2 regions of the Ruminococcus gauvreauii genome follow, and region 2 is predicted to be linked to the other one. Evidence: predicted binding sites of a transcription regulator. Region 2 holds the regulator's gene; the other holds the start of a gene.
What was found. The regulator LexA, encoded in region 2, represses DNA repair genes until DNA is damaged. The targets are predictions, from matches to a motif close to CNAACANNTGTTNG.
Positions count from the first base shown of each region.

Region 1: NQ502_RS14615 (DNA polymerase Y family protein) is a predicted target of LexA. The motif match lies at 7,732-7,745, and genes of this name have one in related genera.

Region 1 covers NZ_CP102290.1:3,084,505-3,093,905, reverse strand. The annotation lists gene NQ502_RS14655 (iron-containing alcohol dehydrogenase) at 1-762, shown strand, start outside; gene NQ502_RS14650 (hypothetical protein) at 825-1,061, opposite strand; gene NQ502_RS14645 (Gfo/Idh/MocA family protein) at 1,147-2,328, opposite strand; gene NQ502_RS14640 (5-deoxy-glucuronate isomerase) at 2,321-3,136, opposite strand; gene NQ502_RS14635 (class II fructose-bisphosphate aldolase) at 3,133-3,963, opposite strand; gene iolC (5-dehydro-2-deoxygluconokinase) at 3,960-4,976, opposite strand; gene NQ502_RS14625 (DeoR/GlpR family DNA-binding transcription regulator) at 5,138-5,941, opposite strand; gene NQ502_RS14620 (hypothetical protein) at 6,036-6,353, opposite strand; gene NQ502_RS14615 (DNA polymerase Y family protein) at 6,365-7,627, opposite strand; gene NQ502_RS14610 (helix-turn-helix domain-containing protein) at 7,891-8,619, shown strand; gene NQ502_RS14605 (chitobiase/beta-hexosaminidase C-terminal domain-containing protein) at 8,683-9,401, opposite strand, start outside.
Region 2 covers NZ_CP102290.1:133,328-142,728, forward strand. The annotation lists gene NQ502_RS00660 (ATP-binding cassette domain-containing protein) at 1-1,680, shown strand, start outside; gene NQ502_RS00665 (DNA-3-methyladenine glycosylase I) at 1,709-2,269, opposite strand; gene NQ502_RS00670 (pyridoxamine 5'-phosphate oxidase family protein) at 2,281-2,700, opposite strand; gene NQ502_RS00675 (MerR family transcriptional regulator) at 2,975-3,796, shown strand; gene NQ502_RS00680 (DUF554 domain-containing protein) at 3,981-4,661, shown strand; gene NQ502_RS00685 (LysM peptidoglycan-binding domain-containing protein) at 4,754-5,089, opposite strand; gene lexA (transcriptional repressor LexA) at 5,281-5,904, shown strand; gene rsfS (ribosome silencing factor) at 6,186-6,539, opposite strand; gene yqeK (bis(5'-nucleosyl)-tetraphosphatase (symmetrical) YqeK) at 6,551-7,141, opposite strand; gene nadD (nicotinate-nucleotide adenylyltransferase) at 7,160-7,774, opposite strand; gene yhbY (ribosome assembly RNA-binding protein YhbY) at 7,780-8,076, opposite strand; gene obgE (GTPase ObgE) at 8,085-9,377, opposite strand.

The DNA.
Region 1 (9,401 bases), 1.2 Mb from region 2:
ATCGCGGCGGCGGGCAGTGAGGGTTCCCCTGACTCTGTGATCACCAATGAAGACGGCATGTTTAAGCGCGGCGCAACTGGCGAGGCCTTTCGCCCGCGTTTTTCGATCCTGAATCCGGAACTGACACAGTCACTTTCCCCATATCAGACCGCCTGCGGGATCACGGATATCATGGCTCATCTCTTTGAGCGCTACATGACAACTTCCACCGAAGTCGAAGCCACCGACCGCCTGCTGGAAGGCCTTCTGCTCACCATGATTCATGAGGGGCCGAGAGTGATCGCCGAACCAAATCACTACGATGCACGCGCCAATATCATGTGGGCCGGCATGATGGCTCACAACAACGCATGTGGTGTGGGCAGAACCCAGGACTGGTCCAGCCATAATATCGAACATGAACTGTCCGCTGAGTATGACTGTGCGCACGGCGCAGGACTTGCAGTCGTTATGCCCGCCGTGATGGAATACAATATGCACCACAACATCATGCGTTTCGCACAGGCTGCGGTGCGCGTGTGGGGATGTCAGATGGATTTCAACTATCCTGAGACTACGGCACGCAGCGGAATTAACGCATTTCGCCGCTTCCTTGATTCCATCGGAATGCCCGGTGATTTTTCCGGCCTGGGAGCAAAAGCCGCGGATATTCCCGCTATGGCTCACCGCGCCTGTTTCGGTGACGGCCGAAACGGTATCCTGGAAGGTTTTGCCCCTCTCACCGAGTCGGACGTTGTCAGGATCTATGAGTCTATGGTCTGATCTCTTTGACGACAGGAAAAAAGTCCCGCTCTTAGGCCGGGACTTTTTTCCTGTTGTCTGTTCTACTTCCATGCATCCAGGATCCGAATAATTTCCTCCTCATAATCCCCCAGAACATCCTCGCTTTGACCGCCGTTTCTCACATTCGTCTCAGCCCCAAAGCCATTTTCTTCAAACTCCCAGACGTGATACCCCACTCCGCGGTATTCAAAGTCCAGGCTTCCGCATCCGTCCACCTCTGTATACCGGAATTCCAACCGCATATCTTTTAACTTTTTCTGAATTTTTTCCAAACGCATAAAAATTTCCTCCAGTCCTCTTCCTATATGTACAATATAGTCAAAGTCCGGAGGAAAATCAAGTGTTCACTTCGCTGTCTGTGTTTTAATATTTCACCCATGTGCTGCCATGATCCGCGGAACAGACACACGTTTCAATGAATTTCACCCCTTGTGCACCGTCGCGGATATTTGGAAACCACATGTCGTCCATCACATCAGAGGCACGTTGTCCGCGGTTCACGCGGTCCATCGCAGTTCCGAACCGGCGGTACAGATTGGCCCAGGCCTCGAACAGACCTTCCGCATGTCCGCCTCCCATCCTGTCCTGAGTGATCATCTCGTCATCCTGATACAGATATCCCATACCCCTGTCCAGAATCTGTGCCGGCTGCCCCTGCACTTCATAGCGCAGCTGGTTCGGGTGCTCGTCCCACCACTCCACACTGGCTTTCGAGCCCACCACTCTGATCTTCTGCTGATGTACGGATCCGGCATTGACGCAGCTCGCCCAGAGATTCCCAACTGCTCCCCCTTTGAAATGCAGCAGTACAAATGCGTTGTCCTCAAGCGGTGCGCGGCTCTTCACGAAACTCTGCCGGTTACACATCAGCTCTTCAATTTCCAGTGAGGGGATCATCGCCTTTGCCAGATACAACGCATGTGTACCCACATCGCCCAGAACATACGACGGGCCCGCCGTCGCAGGATTCACCCTCCATTTCGTACCCGCATCGTTCTTCTCTACCTCGGCTGAATGAAATCCGTGTGCAAACTGCATGTTGATTATGCGGATATCCCCCAGATCACCGCGGGCAATCATATTTTTAGCCTGGTGGATCATCTGCGCTCCGGTATAGCCATACGTCACGCCGACGATCCGGTTTTTCTCTTCTGCCAGTGCAAGCAGCTCATCCGCCTGCTCGCTTGTAAAGCACAGCGGTTTCTCACATACTGCATGCAGCCCTGCATTGAGCGCAGCCCTGCAGATTTCATAATGTGTTCCGTTCGGTGTTGCGATCGTGACTGCTTCGATTCCGTCCGGCCGTTCGGCCTCCCCGGCAAACATCGTCTGATAGTCGGCATAGCAGCGCTCGGGCGGTACACCCAGATTCACGCCGAATTCCCTTCCGCGTTCCTGATCGACATCGAAGGCCCCGGCCGTCAGGGTGAACAGACGGTCTCTTGCCGCAGAACACCTGTGTATATAGCCGATCTGACTTCCTCTCCCGCCTCCTACCATCGCCCAATTAAGCGGACGTTTGAGATGGAATTCTTCATTAAACATCTTCTGTCCCTCCCTCACTTTTATCCGGCCAGTACACAGCGCCGGGTTCTTCCACCCACAGGTGCTGTTCTTCAAAATCAGGACCCAGATATGGGTTTCCTTCCAGATGGCGGATGACCCAGATATAATACATGGCGTAACCAGGCGCTGCAACCTGCGGATGTACTTTGTCCGGTATGATCTTCACCGTATCATTATGTTCCAGCAATATAGCCTCATCACCCAGTTTTAAAAGTCCGAACCCATTTTCCGGATAAAATTTGTAAAAATAAATCTCCGGCTGAGCATGTGAATGGGACGGAAACCCCGACCATTTTCCGGGATAATGTACATCTTCGCCGAGCATCAGATTTGAATCCGGTGTCAGTCTGTGGTCCTGGGCTGTCCTTACGATTCTTGTACCGGCTTCATTCATAAACCCTTTTCCCCGAACTTCCTTTACGATGTCGTCTCCACAGCGCACGGCAGACTCAAACTCCCTCCTATTCTCCGTACGCATCACTGCGACTTCACTGTCGTCGGCAATGCCGGTGATTTTCACTGTTACACCTTCGGGGACATTCAGGCACCACAGATCGTCATCAAGGAAGCTCTTTCTCTTCGCCCGCACCGTTCTTCCTTCAAACGTGACCTCTATCTCGCCGTACATCAGCAGATACGCGCGTTCCAACATAAGCTGATCCTCAAACTCTGTACCCGGTTTTAGCTTTAATACTCCAAAATCCATCATCATGTCGCTGTGCTTCCCATGAAGCTCTGTGATTGCCTGATATCCTGCCTTAAATGGCTCTTTCTGTTGAATTCTCATTTTTCCTCCTGTAACATACTGATAATCTGGTATGCCTCCTGCTCCACCCGGACGGCAGGATACGCAAATAATTTTAACCGGTCAAATTCCTCCGGATGTTCCCGCAGCTCCTTTCTCAGCGCATCGGAAAAGGCTTTTCGGAGAACTGTTCCAAAGTTCATTTTACCGATACGTTTGTTTTTCATCCTTTTAATATCAGCACTGCAGATGCCGCTGGATCCATGAATCACCAGCGGAAGCCGGCAGGCTTTCTGTATCTGATGCAACACTGAAAAATCTATCGGAGCCGTACGGTCCGCAAGGCGATGCACATTCCCGACAGATACAGCCAGCCAGTCTGCCTCTGTCTCAGATGACATCCCGGCAGCTTCCTCCGGCGACGTGTACAGGATATCCGTCTCTCCCAGGTCACTGTACGGCACCTGTCCAAGCTCCGCCTCCAGCAATGCTCCGCGGGCATGCGCATATTCTGCCATCTGCTGTGTAATCTCCCTGTTTTTTTCAAACGAAAATTTTGAACCGTCATACATGACCGAACTAAATCCGCTGTCAACTGCACGTCTGATGGTACCTGTATCGGAACAATGGTCCAGATGTACGCCAATGGGTACTGCAGCGCGCTGTGCAATTGAGGAAAGCAGCTTTCCCCAGCATTCTACATCCATCGCATCCCCCGCTCCTCTGTTCACCATCAGGAGCACCGGACACCCGGCTTTCTCCGCCGCATGTGTGACTGCGAGCGCATCTTCATATCCAAAAATGTTGAATCCCGGTATCACCTTTCCTGAATCCGCAGCTTCTTTGACATAATCTCTATCCCATCTCATACTTCTCTCCCATAGTGTGCCATTCTGACCTGCTCTGCCTTCTCCAGTTTTGGAATTCCATCCGCACAGCTGATATTGGTCAGTGCTATCGATGCACATGCCGTCCCCAGCTGCATTGCGTAACGCAGACCGCGGTCATTTAAAAGCCCGTACATCAGGCCGGCGGCGTAAGCATCCCCTGAACCGAATGTTTTCAAAGCCCTGGTCGGTATCACGCCGCACTGCTCAGCCGGTTTGTCCTTTACATATCCCCATGACCCATTCGCTCCGTCTTTTACAATGACAAGCCGTACCCCCTGTTCAAGCAGTGTCCTGGCCGAACGTTCGTTGTCTCTGTTATCCGGCATCGTCAGATACTCGACCGCATCAAATTCCTCCCGGTTGCCGATCACGACATCTGCCTGCGCAATGGCCGCCGCATAGCAGCGTGCAGCTTCTTCTCTGTTCTTCCATCCAAAGGGTCTGTAGTCAATATCCAGAATCACCGCAGTCTCATGCTTCTTTGCATAATCAATCATCTGAAACATCGCTTCGCGGGACGGACTGGCAGAAAACGCAGTTCCCGAGAGCAGTACTGCACGGGCATCCGCTATATAGACCTCATTAATTTCATTCGGACTGAGCAGCAAATCTGCTGTTCCTTCCCGATACAGGTAGGTTCCATGGTGAAACGCTTCTGAGCTGCTCTGATAGGTGCCGCTGTTGTCCGGACTTAAAATTTCCGTCAGCGCAATACAGTTGCGCGCTCCCGTATGATCCACCTGAATCCCAAATGTATCAATTCCCTGTTCCTGAAAACTCTGTAATATGTACTCTCCCATACCGTCTTTTGCTACTTTTCCTACAAACCCGGTTTTCAGACCCAGTCTGGCCGCACCTTGTGCAATATTTGCCGGAGAACCTCCAACTGATTTTGTAAAAGAAGGGATCTGTGCAAACGGACAATTAAGAGCTGTCGTATTCAAGTCAATTCCTGCACGGCCTGCCAAAATCAAATCCAGTTTTTTCACCATATTTCCCCGCCCTTTCTTTTTTATTATTTTTTATTCGTTTATATTATGTTTTATTATATTATGTTTCATTTTATTTGTCAATTATTTTGTTTTTGATTTCTTTCCAGGCAACAAAAATACGGCCGCACCCTCGATGCAAAATCGCAAGTACAGCCGCCCTTTTAACTTTCTGTTCCATTCTCCAATAACCGGATATTATGTTCTTTTAAATAATTCTGATACTGATCCGGGACTTCATCCGCGATCACGCAGTCTACCTGTCCCAGTTCTGCCACCTTATAAATCCCGATATGCCCAAATTTCCCTTTATCCACCATCATATACCAGTTCTCATGAATATCTGCAATTGCCCGATAGATATAAGTACTGATTATGGAATTCACAGTGATTCCCGCGTTTAGATCGAGCCCCGAACAACTGGTAAAAACCTTCGATACATAGATACTTTTCAAATACTGCGACGCATTTTCAATACTTGAAAAATATGTTGCTGAATCCACGGAGGTAACTTCACCTCCGATGACAAACAGTTTGCAGGGAAAACAAAGTAAATCCGCCAGAGCTGAAATATTGTTCGTCACAACTGTAAGGTTTTTATACCGCTTCAGTTTCTTTGCGAGCATGCAGCAGGTAGAACCCGACCCAAGAAACAATGTATCGCCATCCGTTATCCTGGAAGCAGCCAGTTCTGCCACCTTCATCTTCCCGGTATAGTTTCCGTCTTTCGGATATTTCTTGCCCGAATCAGTCAATTCGAACGGCGTTTCCGCCTTACGCGTGCTGTCCTCGTTCAGCAGCGCTCCCCCGTATATTTTCTTCACCAGACCTTCTTTCTGCAGAATCTGCAGGTCTTTCCGTATGGTTACATCACTCACCTGGTATCTTTCGCACAATTCACTTACCAGTACTCTTTTATTTTCAATTACCAGCTTTCTGATTTCATTTACACGCTCTTCCTGGAGCATAACACTCCCCCTTATCTTTCTGATATGTCATATGTTATCACATTCAAATCTAAAACACAATCCATTCAAACCGATCAGAAGAAATACGTGTCTTCTATCTTTTCTGCTCTGTCATAATCCATCTGCACTCTTCCTGCAGAAATATCAGTTTTACGTCCTTCCTGACTCCCTCCCAGACAATCTCGCAGCCGTATTCTGTGGAGGGGATTCCGGAATATGACTTTTGTTCACAATATCTGACCTCGATCTCCCGAATCGTCCGGATCATCCCGTCCTCATCCTCCAGTTTGATCATCAGGGGAATTCCCTCTCCTTTTCTGGTAAACCAGCATTTGCAGGCGATCTCCCGCACATGCCCCCGGATTGCTCCCGCATCCGCCGTCTGTATCTCACTGCCGATTTTAAAAGTCACCTTCAAACACCTCACTCAATTTTCAGCCGGCTGTAGTCGACCTTTCTCTTTTCCCGGCTGATCCCTCCGCTCATATGGTCAACCGGTGTTTTTAAAAACACGGCTCTCTTTACCGCATCAATTCCATATTTGGCCCTGATCTGATCAACTGTCCGATCCATCCTTTCCAGCTTTTCGTAATCGGTCCTGTCAAATATGTCCGTCTGCCGGTATGTCTCTCCATCCCTGATTCTGCCGGTATGGATACCGAGATGCCGGATGGGGCTGCCATCCCAGAGCTCGTCAAAAAGACGGCTTGCAGCGGCATGTATCTCAGCGGTGATATCTGTAGCTGATGTTAACGTCATCTGATGAGATGCATAACACAGGCTGCTGTCCTTGATTCCCACGCAGATGACTTCCGCTTTCACATTATGCTTTCTCAGCCTCGCAGAGACAGTTTCTGAGAGGGCAAGCAAAACCATTTTTGCCACAGCTGCATCCGTCACGTCAAAGGCGATCGTAGTAGAATTGCCATATCCCTTATTGGGCGGCGCTTCAGCTTCCACAACCGATATATCCTTTCCATTCGCAAACTCCCATATCACTTCGCCGTGCTTTTTTAAATGGTATCTCAGGACTGCGGGATCTGACAGTGCAAGCTCTCCGATTGTGTGAATCCCAAGGCTGTGCAATTTCCTCGCCGTTGCCCTTCCCACAAAGAAAAGCTTCCCGGCCGGCAGCGGCCACATTTTCTGTTTTACTTCTTCCGGAAACAGCGTATGCACAAGGTCGGGTTTCTTCAGTCCGGAAGCCATCTTGGCCAGCAATTTATTTTCCGATATCCCGACATTGACTGTGAAGCCCAGCTCCCGGCAGATCCTGCCCCGTATCTGCTCTGCCGCCTCTTCAGGACTTTCCCGCTGTTCTCTTGTACCCGTCATATCCAAAAACGCTTCGTCAATACTATACTGCTCCACACCCGGAGTATATTCCCGCAAAATCTCCATCAATGCACCGGAAGCCTTTTCATACAGGCTGTAATTGGGGGGTACCAGCAGCAGCCGGGGACATTTTTGCCTTGCCTCCCATACAGCCTCTCCGGTGTGTATCCCGTACTTCTGAGCCGGTATGGATTTGGCCAGTATGATCCCATGCCTCATAGCTGCATCACCTGCTACCGCTGACGGAATTTCACGCAGGTCCAGTCTGCCTCCCAGGTGATGCAGCCGATGAACAGCTTCCCAGCTGAGAAATGCCGAATTCACATCAATATGAAAAATAAGTCTTTTCATTTTTACCTCCCATGCCGCACCTGCTGCGGCTCTAATCAGGGATGTGGAAAAGTTTTCTTTCAACCTGCCACTCCATTTTTCATGTCCTCTAAATCGAATATATCAGAACACTTGTTCGAATTCAACCGGTAAAAAATTACAGCAGACCAAAACCGGGAAGGATTGATTGAATCTTTTGCCTCCGGGTGGTATGCTCTATAAGTGGCTGCTGAAAAGACACCCTATAAAATAAACCTGTAAATGCAGGCAGGAGAAATAAGTTTATGGACTACAGAAAAATAAAAGAAATTATGAAAGACAGGAAGTATACGCTTGAGGAATTGTCCGAACTGAGCGGGATTCCGCTGAGTACACTTTCAAAAATCACAAGCGGCATCACACCGAATCCCAGATACGACACGATGGCAGCGATCGCCCAGGCACTGAACTGTTCCCTTGATGAGTTTTCCGAAACCGCTCCCAAGATATCTTACACCTTCAAAAAATACTCTTCAAAATTCGAGGCACTTCCTCCGTACTGGAAAAATTACATCACCTTCAACATCGATCTTGAATATAACCGTCTGCTGCATAAAGTGTCAAAAGATAAAATTCTGCTGAAATGTTTTGAATTTTTCAATCCTGAAGTTGGGAGAGTTGAATATAGTATCCGTATCACACGAAACCTTGTGGTAGATTGTAATTCTCTGACTGCGGAATGTACGTTCGGTATTATTCTGCACACGAACAAGCTTTCTCCCAGTTTTTTTAAACATTCTATTCTGGGATTTCAGTACGCTGACTGGATTCAGCCTAAAAACGGCGAAATATGGTTGTTTCTGCACAACGGATATCTGATCATCGGACGGTTTTACCGGAAAAGAAATATGATGCTGCTGAAATCCCTTACAGATACCCAGCATGATCTGGTGATGACCGACCCGAATGATTACAAGCGGATGGGACGTTATCTTGGAGTCATTCCCTTTCCGGAAAACTTTTCACCAGGCTGAAAACCTTTTGGAACAACTTTCGCAGAAAAAGATGGCTCGTCTCCGAACCATCTTTTTCTGTCGTTATCTTTCACTTTTCTTTCTTCTGTATATATTTATCATGATGCAGCTTCCGGCAGCTGTCATCAGTGCAAGAAGCATCAGAGGGCTGCTGTCATCTCCAGTCTTCACATCTTTCCTGCTGCTTCTGTAAGTACTGCTTCCGTCTGTTCCCGGTTTTTTCCCGTTCCCGGAATCACCGCCAGCGCTGCCCCCGGGAGTATCATCCCCGCCTGGTTTAACAGCAGGAGTCCCTTTCACTGTGACCTCTGCCGCCGCCTCCGCAGTTCCGGCTTTTGCAGTAATGACAGCCGTTCCGCCGGAAAGCGCTGTTACGACGCCGTTTTTATCCACATTGGCGATCTCCGGATGGTCACTTGACCATAATACCGTCGCATCAACCGCATCTGCAGGGCTTGTCACTGGCGTCAGGGCAGCCGTCTCCCCTTTGTTCATCGTCAGTTTATCGGGATCTAATGTGATGCTCTCCACTCCCTGAACCGTAATGGTAACCACGCAGCTGGCAGTAACCGTCATATCCGCCTCACTGGCAGCCGTCAGTGTAACCACACCTGGTTTCAGCGCCGTGATCACCGGCACCTCCTCCCCATTTGCGCTGGCTGTCTGTTCGAGGCGGACACTGTCCGCATCGCCGGTCACACTCCAGTTGATTCTCGTACTGGACGGACTGTCCGCGTCCATGAGACTGGCGGTCAGGCTGACCGTCTGTTCCGGCGCGTCTT
Region 2 (9,401 bases):
ACTCTCAGGCGGGCATTTCCAGATCTGAATCCTCCCAGAAATGCCGCCTCCGGAAGATTCGAGGGTGTACTGCCCATACTGTGGCGGCGGCTATCCGAAAAGGGCGGAGATGTCTCTAAGCTTTCAGCATACTTTGATGTGACAACATGCCCTGATTGTGAAGGCGAAAGGCTCTGTAAGCTCAGCCGAAGTATTACGGTTAATGGAACACGCCTTCCGGAACTCTCCGTCTTTTCTCTGGAAAAACTGTACCAGTGGGTTTCGGAATTGGCAGATTCTCTATCCGAACAGCAGTCGGAATTTGTTAACGCGTATCTTCTGGATATCAAGACCAAACTCGTCCGTTTTATCAATGTCGGACTCGGCTACCTGTCTCTCGACCGGCAGACGATCACTTTGTCCGGCGGCGAACTGCAAAGGCTGCGACTGGCGGCGGCACTGGATTCTGAACTTTCGGGCATAATCTATATCCTGGACGAGCCGACCGCAGGACTGCATCCCCGGGATACCGCAGGACTGATCGCGATTCTAAAAAAGCTGCGTGACCTGGGGAATACCGTACTTGTCATTGAACATGATGTAGATGTCATGGAGGCAGCAGATTATATCATCGATATGGGACCTGGTTCCGGCAGATATGGCGGTGAAGTAATCGCAACCGGAACACTGAAAGAAATAAAACAGCAAAAAAATTCCGTGACAGGCAGTTATCTGCGCTCCCCGACACCCGGCAAAACAGTCTTTCGAAAAAGAACCGGGACTATTCGGATAGAGGACGCTGACAAATACAATTTAAAAAAAGTCTCCGTCTCTGTTCCCACCGGCTGCATTACTTCTGTCACCGGACCCTCCGGTTCCGGAAAATCAACGCTCATCTTCGGGGTCCTCGCTCGGGGGCTGCCGGATTTTGAACATAACCGTGTAATCGGCTTGGAGCAATTTGACAGAATCATAAAGATTGAACAGTCTTCCATTACCAGAATGAAGCGCTCCAATACAGCGACATATACAGAAGTTTACACCGACATTCGATCGGTCTTTGCAGGAACACAGGCCGCAAAAAAAGCCGGATTCACTGCAAAATATTTCTCCTTCAACTCCCCCGGCGGCAGATGCGAAAACTGTGAAGGTCTCGGCCGCGTGAACAATAACATGCTGTTTTTTGCAAACACAGATGTTGTATGTCCAGTCTGCCGCGGTAATCAGTTTCAACCCGCTGTTCTGGCTGTGACGTACAAAGACTGCTCAATCAGAGACGTCCTGAGTCTCTCAGTCAATGAGGCTCTTGAAATATTTGCAGAACACCAAAGAATCAGAAAAACCCTGGCACTGCTTCAGGATGTCGGACTGGGATACCTGTTGCTGGGACAGTCTCTCGTCACCCTGTCCGGCGGTGAATGTCAGCGGCTGAAGCTTGCCAGAGAACTGATCGGCAGCTCGTCTGAAACACGTAATCTATATCTGTTGGATGAACCCACTGCCGGGCTTCACCCAAAGGATGTTGAGCATTTTCTTGTACTTCTCAACCGTCTGGCAGATAACGGTAATACAGTCGTCGTAGTCGAACACAACCAGCAGCTGATCCGCAACAGCGACTGGATCATCGATCTCGGACCAACCGGCGGTGATAAAGGCGGCTATATCATATTTGAGGGAACACCTAAAGAGAAGATGTCGTGAAGGGGGCGGTTCATTACTCCTTTGCGTATCAGTCTCTGTGTTCCAGAAAACAGCCCTCCTCGTGGGAATAGATGATTCCGACCGCCTGCATATACGCATAGATGATTGTCGTACCCACAAATTTCATGCCGCGCCTTTTCAAGTCACTGGAAACCGCATCCGACAGAGCGGAGTTAGCTGCCCCTTTCTCATAGATTACCGCTCCCTCTGTCCAGTGCCACAGGTAATCTGAAAAGCTCCCATACTCCTTTTGTATCTCTCTGAACACGTTAGCATTATTCACTGCAGCCTTTATTTTTAATCTGTTGCGGATAATGTCAGAATTATTCTGCAGGGCAGCAATCTTCTCCTCATCATAGCGACAGACTTTTTCCGGGTCAAACTGATCAAACGCCTGCCGGAACGCATCCTGCTTATTGAGAACACACTCCCACGTCAGCCCCGCCTGAAAAGATTCCAGAATCAGCATCTCAAACAGCTTTTGATCATCATAGACCGGAACACCCCACTCATCGTCGTGGTATCGTATGTAACGCTCATTCTTCGGATTTGCCCAACTGCATCGGCATTTATTATCTTTCCACTCCATATCCCGGCCTCCTATTCTATTTCAAAATCTTCTGTTTTAAAATTGCTGTAATATCGCCCCCGCTCGGCTGTAAATCGCAATACACAATAATCCGGATCGGTGACTCCCTCCGGGTAATACATGGTATCACCCTCCTGCCAGATCATTTCTTTACTCTGACTGTCCTCCAGGACTTCCATAGTTCCAATCAGCATGACGCCCCTGAAAAAGCGTCTGTCGCAAAAATAGATACATGCTCTTGAATTTTCTTTAAACTGTGCAGCACGCATGGATGATGTATTCGTCGTAAAATAATAAACCCGGATTCCTTCTCGCTTACGCGGCGGAAGCATCGCTTTCGTATTCGGAAAACCCTCCCCGTCCACGGAGCTGATAAATGAGACTCCCTGTTTATCAATCAGATTTCCTATGGTTTTCTGTGGATCCCGCATTCTTTTACTCCTCTCTCTGGTACAGTCTTTTGCTGTCTGCCAATATTTATATGTATCTCCAGCTTTTCGACATGATCCGGAAACTATTCACTTTTGTAATCTTAAAATTTATGCTACATTATATACAGACAGAATTCAAGGATTTTCACAACAAAAATTATTGGGAACTGCCCTCTTCAGGGCATACATTATAACGGAGGTATCATATGGGACTGTACGAGATCATCAGAGGCGGTAAAGCCGGGACACTTTTCACCGCAGCAGGAGCACACGCATGAAGGACTTATTCAGTATTGGCGAAGTCGCACGACTGTTTGATATCAATGTCAAAACTCTGCGGTATTATGATGAGACCGGACTTTTAAAACCGGAAAAAGTCAACCCGGAAACCGGCTACCGCTACTACTCTACCCGGCAGTTTGAACGCCTCAACACAATTATGTACCTGAAAGCGCTGCAGGTACCGCTGGAGCGAATATCTTATTTCTTCCAAAGCAAGGATACTGACACTATGATACAGATCCTGAAATCTCAGCAGGAAGAGATCCGGATACAGATGCACAGGCTGCAGACAATAGAGAAAAAATTATCATCGAGAATCAGCCAGATCGAAGATGCCAGAAACTGTACTCTGGATCATATACTGCTGAAATCATATCCGGAACGTCCCGTCTTTTTTCTGAAAAAAGAATTTCCGGTGACAGATGATCTGGAGTATCCCATCCGTGAGCTGGAAAAAGCCTGTCGGATACAATCTGATATATTTCTTGGAAAGATTGGCGTTTCCATCTCGGAAACATCCATTCGTGACTCTGATTTTTCGAATTTTTCCGGTATCTTTCTGATGCTGGAACCGGAAGATCCGAGACAGCCCGACGCATCACTGCCTGCCGGAAAATACCTTACCATACGATTTCCCGGCACACATACGCAGTCTTCTGTCTATTACCATCGGCTCCTGGAACACATGCAAAGCAGCAATCTGGTCCTCTCGGGAAATTCCGTAGAAATCACGCTGATCGATTATGGAATGACGGATGATACGGATCAGTTTGTGACGGAAATACAGATACCCGTCACCTCTTCTGACAGGTAATATCCGGAGGGATAACTTCATATCTCCCCGGGTCCTTTCTGCAGGAAATCGGCGCGGCAAAATACAATCCTATTGACTCTCCCCTTACTGGAGGGTTTATTCTTTTATCAAATAGATATCTTGCCATTGGTTGCGGTGCTCACATCCCCCGTCAGCCACGGTATGCAAAAGAAAGGAAACTCTTATGTTAGGTACAATCGTAAACACCGGAACTATTCTCCTGGGAAGCGTGCTTGGAAGTGCACTAAAAAAAGGAATCCATGAAAAATATCAGGGGGCTCTGTACAACGCCATGGGTCTGGCTGCCGTAGGACTTGGTATCAATTCCATCGTCGGAAATATGCCTGACAGCAGCTATCCTGTGCTTTTTATCGTAAGCCTTGCGCTCGGCTGTCTGGCCGGTACGGTTCTCAATATCGACGGAAGATTCAACCGACTGGTGGGACGCCTCGGGAAATCCGAGCTTGGCCAGGGTCTCTCTACCGGAATCCTGCTCTACTGTATTGGCAGCCTGTCCATTTTGAGTCCAATACAGAGCGCTCTGTACGGTGATCATACTTTTCTTTTTACAAATGCAACTCTTGACTTTGTCACTTCCACAGTGCTCGCTTCCACATACGGAATCGGTATGACACTCGCAGCTCCTGTTCTATTCTGCTGGCAGGGCCTGATCTATCTGTGTGCCACATACCTGCAGAATTTCCTTACAGACTCCCTTATGACGGAGATCACTATCGTCGGAGGATTTTTAATTGCCGCGTCTGGTCTGGCCATCCTGAAAATCAAAGACTGCAAGACACTGAATATGCTACCGGCTTTGCTGGTACCGATCATCTTCTTTTTGATCCTGAAGCTCATCTCATAAATGAAACCCGGATACGCGCCTGCAGGTTCACATAATTCTGTTATGTAGCCCAAGCGCCATATCCGGGTTTTTAACGTAAGATTAACCGGAGATCAATGATGTTCTGCTGAATAATACGGCACACAAATATGACTTCCCTGCTGAAGTTTTGTCCCATTAAGGCCATTGATCTCCCTGATTTCTGAAATATATGCGTCTACCGATCCATAATCATCTGTTATATACTGCTGCGCAATACTCCACAGGCTTTCTCCGCGCTCAACATAATGACTGGTATAATATTTATAGGTAATCCTGGAAATATCACTCTGCGCACCAATGTTATCTGCGCTGAACTGAATCAGTGCCGCACTTAGTATCAGAAAGGATACTGCGGTCACAGTCAGCTGGATTCTTCTTCTGTTTCTCGTACGTCTTCTCCTCTTCATATAATGACCTCCCTCATTTGTACAAGTCCATGCAAATATATGTTCCAAACATTTGTTCTGTATTGTCATTATACTATCCAGAACAAACGTTTGTCAAGTTGTTTTTCGAACAGACATTCCGAATATCTGTTTGCAATCTGTGTACTTATATGCTATGATAGAGGCAATAAAAAACATGGAGGGCAGTGTATATGGCCTATGGTAAGATAAGCAAAAAACAACAGGAAATTCTCGATTACATAAAAAGTGAAATCATCAACCGCGGATTTCCTCCTGCGGTCCGTGAGATCTGCGAGGCTGTCAATCTGAAGTCAACATCCTCCGTTCATTCCCATCTGGAAACGCTGGAAAAGAACGGTTATATCCGCAGAGACCCTACTAAACCGCGCGCGATCGAAATTCTGGACGATAATTTCAACACAGCACGCTGTGAGATGGTCAATGTTCCTGTTGTGGGACGTGTGGCTGCCGGTGAACCTATACTTGCGGTGGAGAATATTGAGAATTATTTTCCGATTCCTGCTGAACATATGCCGAAATCCGATGCATTTATCCTGGAAATCCACGGTGAGAGTATGATCAATGCAGGAATTCTCGACGGGGATTACGTGCTGGTACAGAGTCAGCACACAGCTGACAACGGAAATATGGTTGTTGCCCTGATCGATGATTCAGCAACTGTCAAAACATTTTATAAAGAGAACGGATATTACCGACTGCAGCCCGAAAATGATGAGATGGATCCCATCATCGTAGAAGAAGGACTTGAAATCCTTGGAAAAGTAGTCGGTGTGATGAGATTTATGAAGTCCTGATAAAATCCAAAAATACAGGAGCAAAGGGTGCGGCTATCTTCAATGATTTCCGCACCCTTTGCTCCTGCATCTTTTGCATGGTCCTTATTTACCTTTGATTTTTTCTGTCAAGGCTCTGCTGTGTACGAACAGGATGCTCCCTGTCTTTTTTCTATGGTTTCTGTTACCACCCGCTTTCATTGTATCATATCTGCTCACCATGCGTAACGCAGCGGTCTAAGAGATGCGTGAAAAAATACCGTCCCATAACTGATACCAGTCATGAAACGGCATTCTCTTCATCAGTCTTCCAGCGAAGCTACTGAAACGGATGTTCCGTCTCTCCAGATTCTCTCCAGATCATAGAACAAACGGTTTTCTTCATCGAAAATGTGAATCACCAGGTCGCCGTAATCCATCAGAATCCAGTTTGCATTCTGATAACCCTCGATCTGTTTCGGACGATATCCTGCTTTCTCCAGCATCTCTTCTACATTTTCAGCCAAAGCCTGGACCTGATTGCGGTTCGTTCCGCTCGCAATGATGAAATAATCAGCAAGCGTGGACACCTTCTCGATGTCGATCACTTTGATATCCACTGCTTTTTTATCTTCCAACGCCAGGCAGGCGGTTTTTGCCATATCTTTTCCCGTCATTTTTTTCTCCTTCATCCCTGATTATGCAGATTACAATAATACTCATATGCACTTTCCGTGACAGTATCAATTTCCTTCTCAACTGTTCTCAGATAAGTCAGCGTGTCATGGAGGATCATATACATACATTCATCCAAATCTCTGAATGCCATTTTACGGATTTCCTCCAGCCGCGGGGCTTTATTTCGTCCAGGTTCGATGTAATCTGCAATATAAATAATTTTTTCCAGGACCGTCATAGCCGCCTTTCCCGTAGTGTGCCACGTAATCGCAGAAAGTACTTCCGGGTCGCGGATATCAAACTTCTTTTTCGCAAGATGAGCACCCAGTTTTGCGTGCAGCATGTATGGATGAGTCGTCTCATAGTGAGATGGTGTAATTCCGAATTTACCGCACAGCCGCAGTTTCTTTTCATCCGGAATACATTTCGCGCAGTCATGCAGAAGCCCCGCAAGCTGCAGCTTAGCGGGATCCCCGCCGTGAACCATACCCATACACGCAGCTGTGTACATCACGCCCATCGTATGTTGGAAACGCTGACGGTCCAGATAATTTTTCAATTTTCTTTCCAGCTTTATTAAATCATGCTTTTGTTCTGCCACGATGTCACCTCTTATTACTTACCGGTAAATCCGGTTTTCATAGATATAATCAATTACCCGGTTCGGTACATAATACTTTATCGTACGTTCTTCCTCAATCCATGAGCGCAGCATCTGAGATGAGACATCAATGTTAAGGCTGTCCAGCTTCAGGAAACTGCCGCCGTATTTCTTTGAAAGCCGCGTCATCTCAGCTACTATTTTCTCATCCATTGTGTGATCCCGCGTCGCCACAACGATTCTGGCTGCCGCACAGATTCTTTCCGGTTCTTTCCATGTCTCAAAATTGAACAGTGAGTCCGCACCAATGATAAAATAGTATTCATTTTCCGGGTATTCCTCATTCAACCGTTCAAGCGTACGAAACGTATACGTATACCCATCCTCATTCATTTCCACAAGCGACAGCTCAAAATGAGGATTATCCGAGATCGCACGGGCAACCATCTCCACACGCTGCTCGTCAGTCGCACGGCCCCGGCGGTTTTTCTTGTGCGGCGGATTACCCGCCGGCAGAAAAAGAACTTTTTCCAGTCCAAACTGCTCATATGCAGTCTCTCCCAGAATCAAGTGTCCCACGTGAATCGGGTCAAAGGTCCCTCCCATGATACCGATTTTCTGTTCTTTTTGCATAAGCCTTATCTCCGGGGCAGTTCAATCTTTTTCTTATCGTCCCTGCCCTCTTTATAGAGTACGATTTTTCTGCCAATCACCTGAACAACTTCCGACTGGGTGCGTTCCGCCAGAACCTGAGCTAACGCTTTCGGATCATCCATACAGTTTTTCAGTACGTTGATCTTGATCAGTTCCCGTGCCTCCAGCGCTTCAGCCACAGATGAAGTGTTTTCCGGTGTCAGGGTCGATTTTCCAATCTGCAGGATCGGGTCCATTGTCATGGCCAGCCCCTTTAAATACGCTCTTTGTTTACTCGTCATACTTACTCCTATTTGTAATAATCAAACTCAAAACCGTACATCCGGACAGTGTCGCCTTCCTCGATTCCGGCGGCTTCCAGTTCCTTCAGGATTCCTCCGTCTTTCAGGAACTTCTGGAAAAATGCAAACCCTTTTTCGGAATCCAGATTTGTATAACCAAGCATTTTTTCAATCTTGGGGCCTTCCACGATGAACGTATGTGTATCATCTTCAGCTTTTTCCACGGTAAACGGAAGATTCTCCGTGATGAGTACGTCCTCGGGGAAGAATTCCTGTTCAAATACAACCGGTTTTTTCTCAATGTTATCCAGCATATGCTGAACATGATACAAAAGCTCAGATATTCCCTGTCCGCTGACAGCGGATATGGGGAATACTGCAATTCCCTGCGGTTCAAATTCTTTCTTCAGGCGTTCCAGCGGATTCTCACCGTCTGCATAGATCACATCTGTTTTATTTGCCGCAATCACCTGAGGCCGTCTTGCAATCTCCGGGTTGTAAGCCCGAAGCTCCTCATTGATCTTATAGATATCATCTACGGGATCCCGTCCCTCTGTAGACGCCGCGTCCACCACGTGGATCATCACGCGTGTGCGCTCGATATGCCTCAGGAATTCATGACCGAGACCGACGCCCTCTGACGCCCCCTCGATCAGCCCTGGTATATCCGCTATGACAAAACCGCTGCAGCCGTCCAGATCCACAACCCCGAGATTCGGGTTAATGGTCGTAAAATGATAATTAGCTATTTTGGGCCGTGCATTCGTCACGCGTGACAGCAGTGTAGACTTTCCGACATTCGGAAATCCGATCAGCCCGACATCCGCGATGACCTTAAGCTCCAGACGTACCTCGAGTTCCTGTGCATCCTGACCCGGCTGTGCGTACTTCGGTGCCTGCATCGTAGCAGTCGCATAATGCATATTTCCCTTTCCGCCCCTGCCTCCGCGCAGTACTGCCTGACGTCTGTTGTCCCCGGACATATCCGCGATGACCTTTCCGCTCTGTGCTTCCATGATCACGGTTCCCTCCGGAACTTTTAATACGATATCCGTGCCGTCTTTTCCATGGCAGCGGCGTTTGCCGCCCTCTTCTCCGCTCTGTGCATAAAATTTTCTTTTATGTCGATAATCCGTCAGGGTATTCATACCTTCATCAACTTCGAAAATGACGTCCCCGCCTTTTCCTCCGTCTCCGCCGTCCGGGCCTCCGTTCGGAACGTAAAGCTCCCTTCGGAAACTCACGTGACCGTCTCCGCCTTTTCCTGACCGGATGATTATTTTCGCTCTGTCTGCAAACATATTTTCCTCCACTTCTGTGGGAAT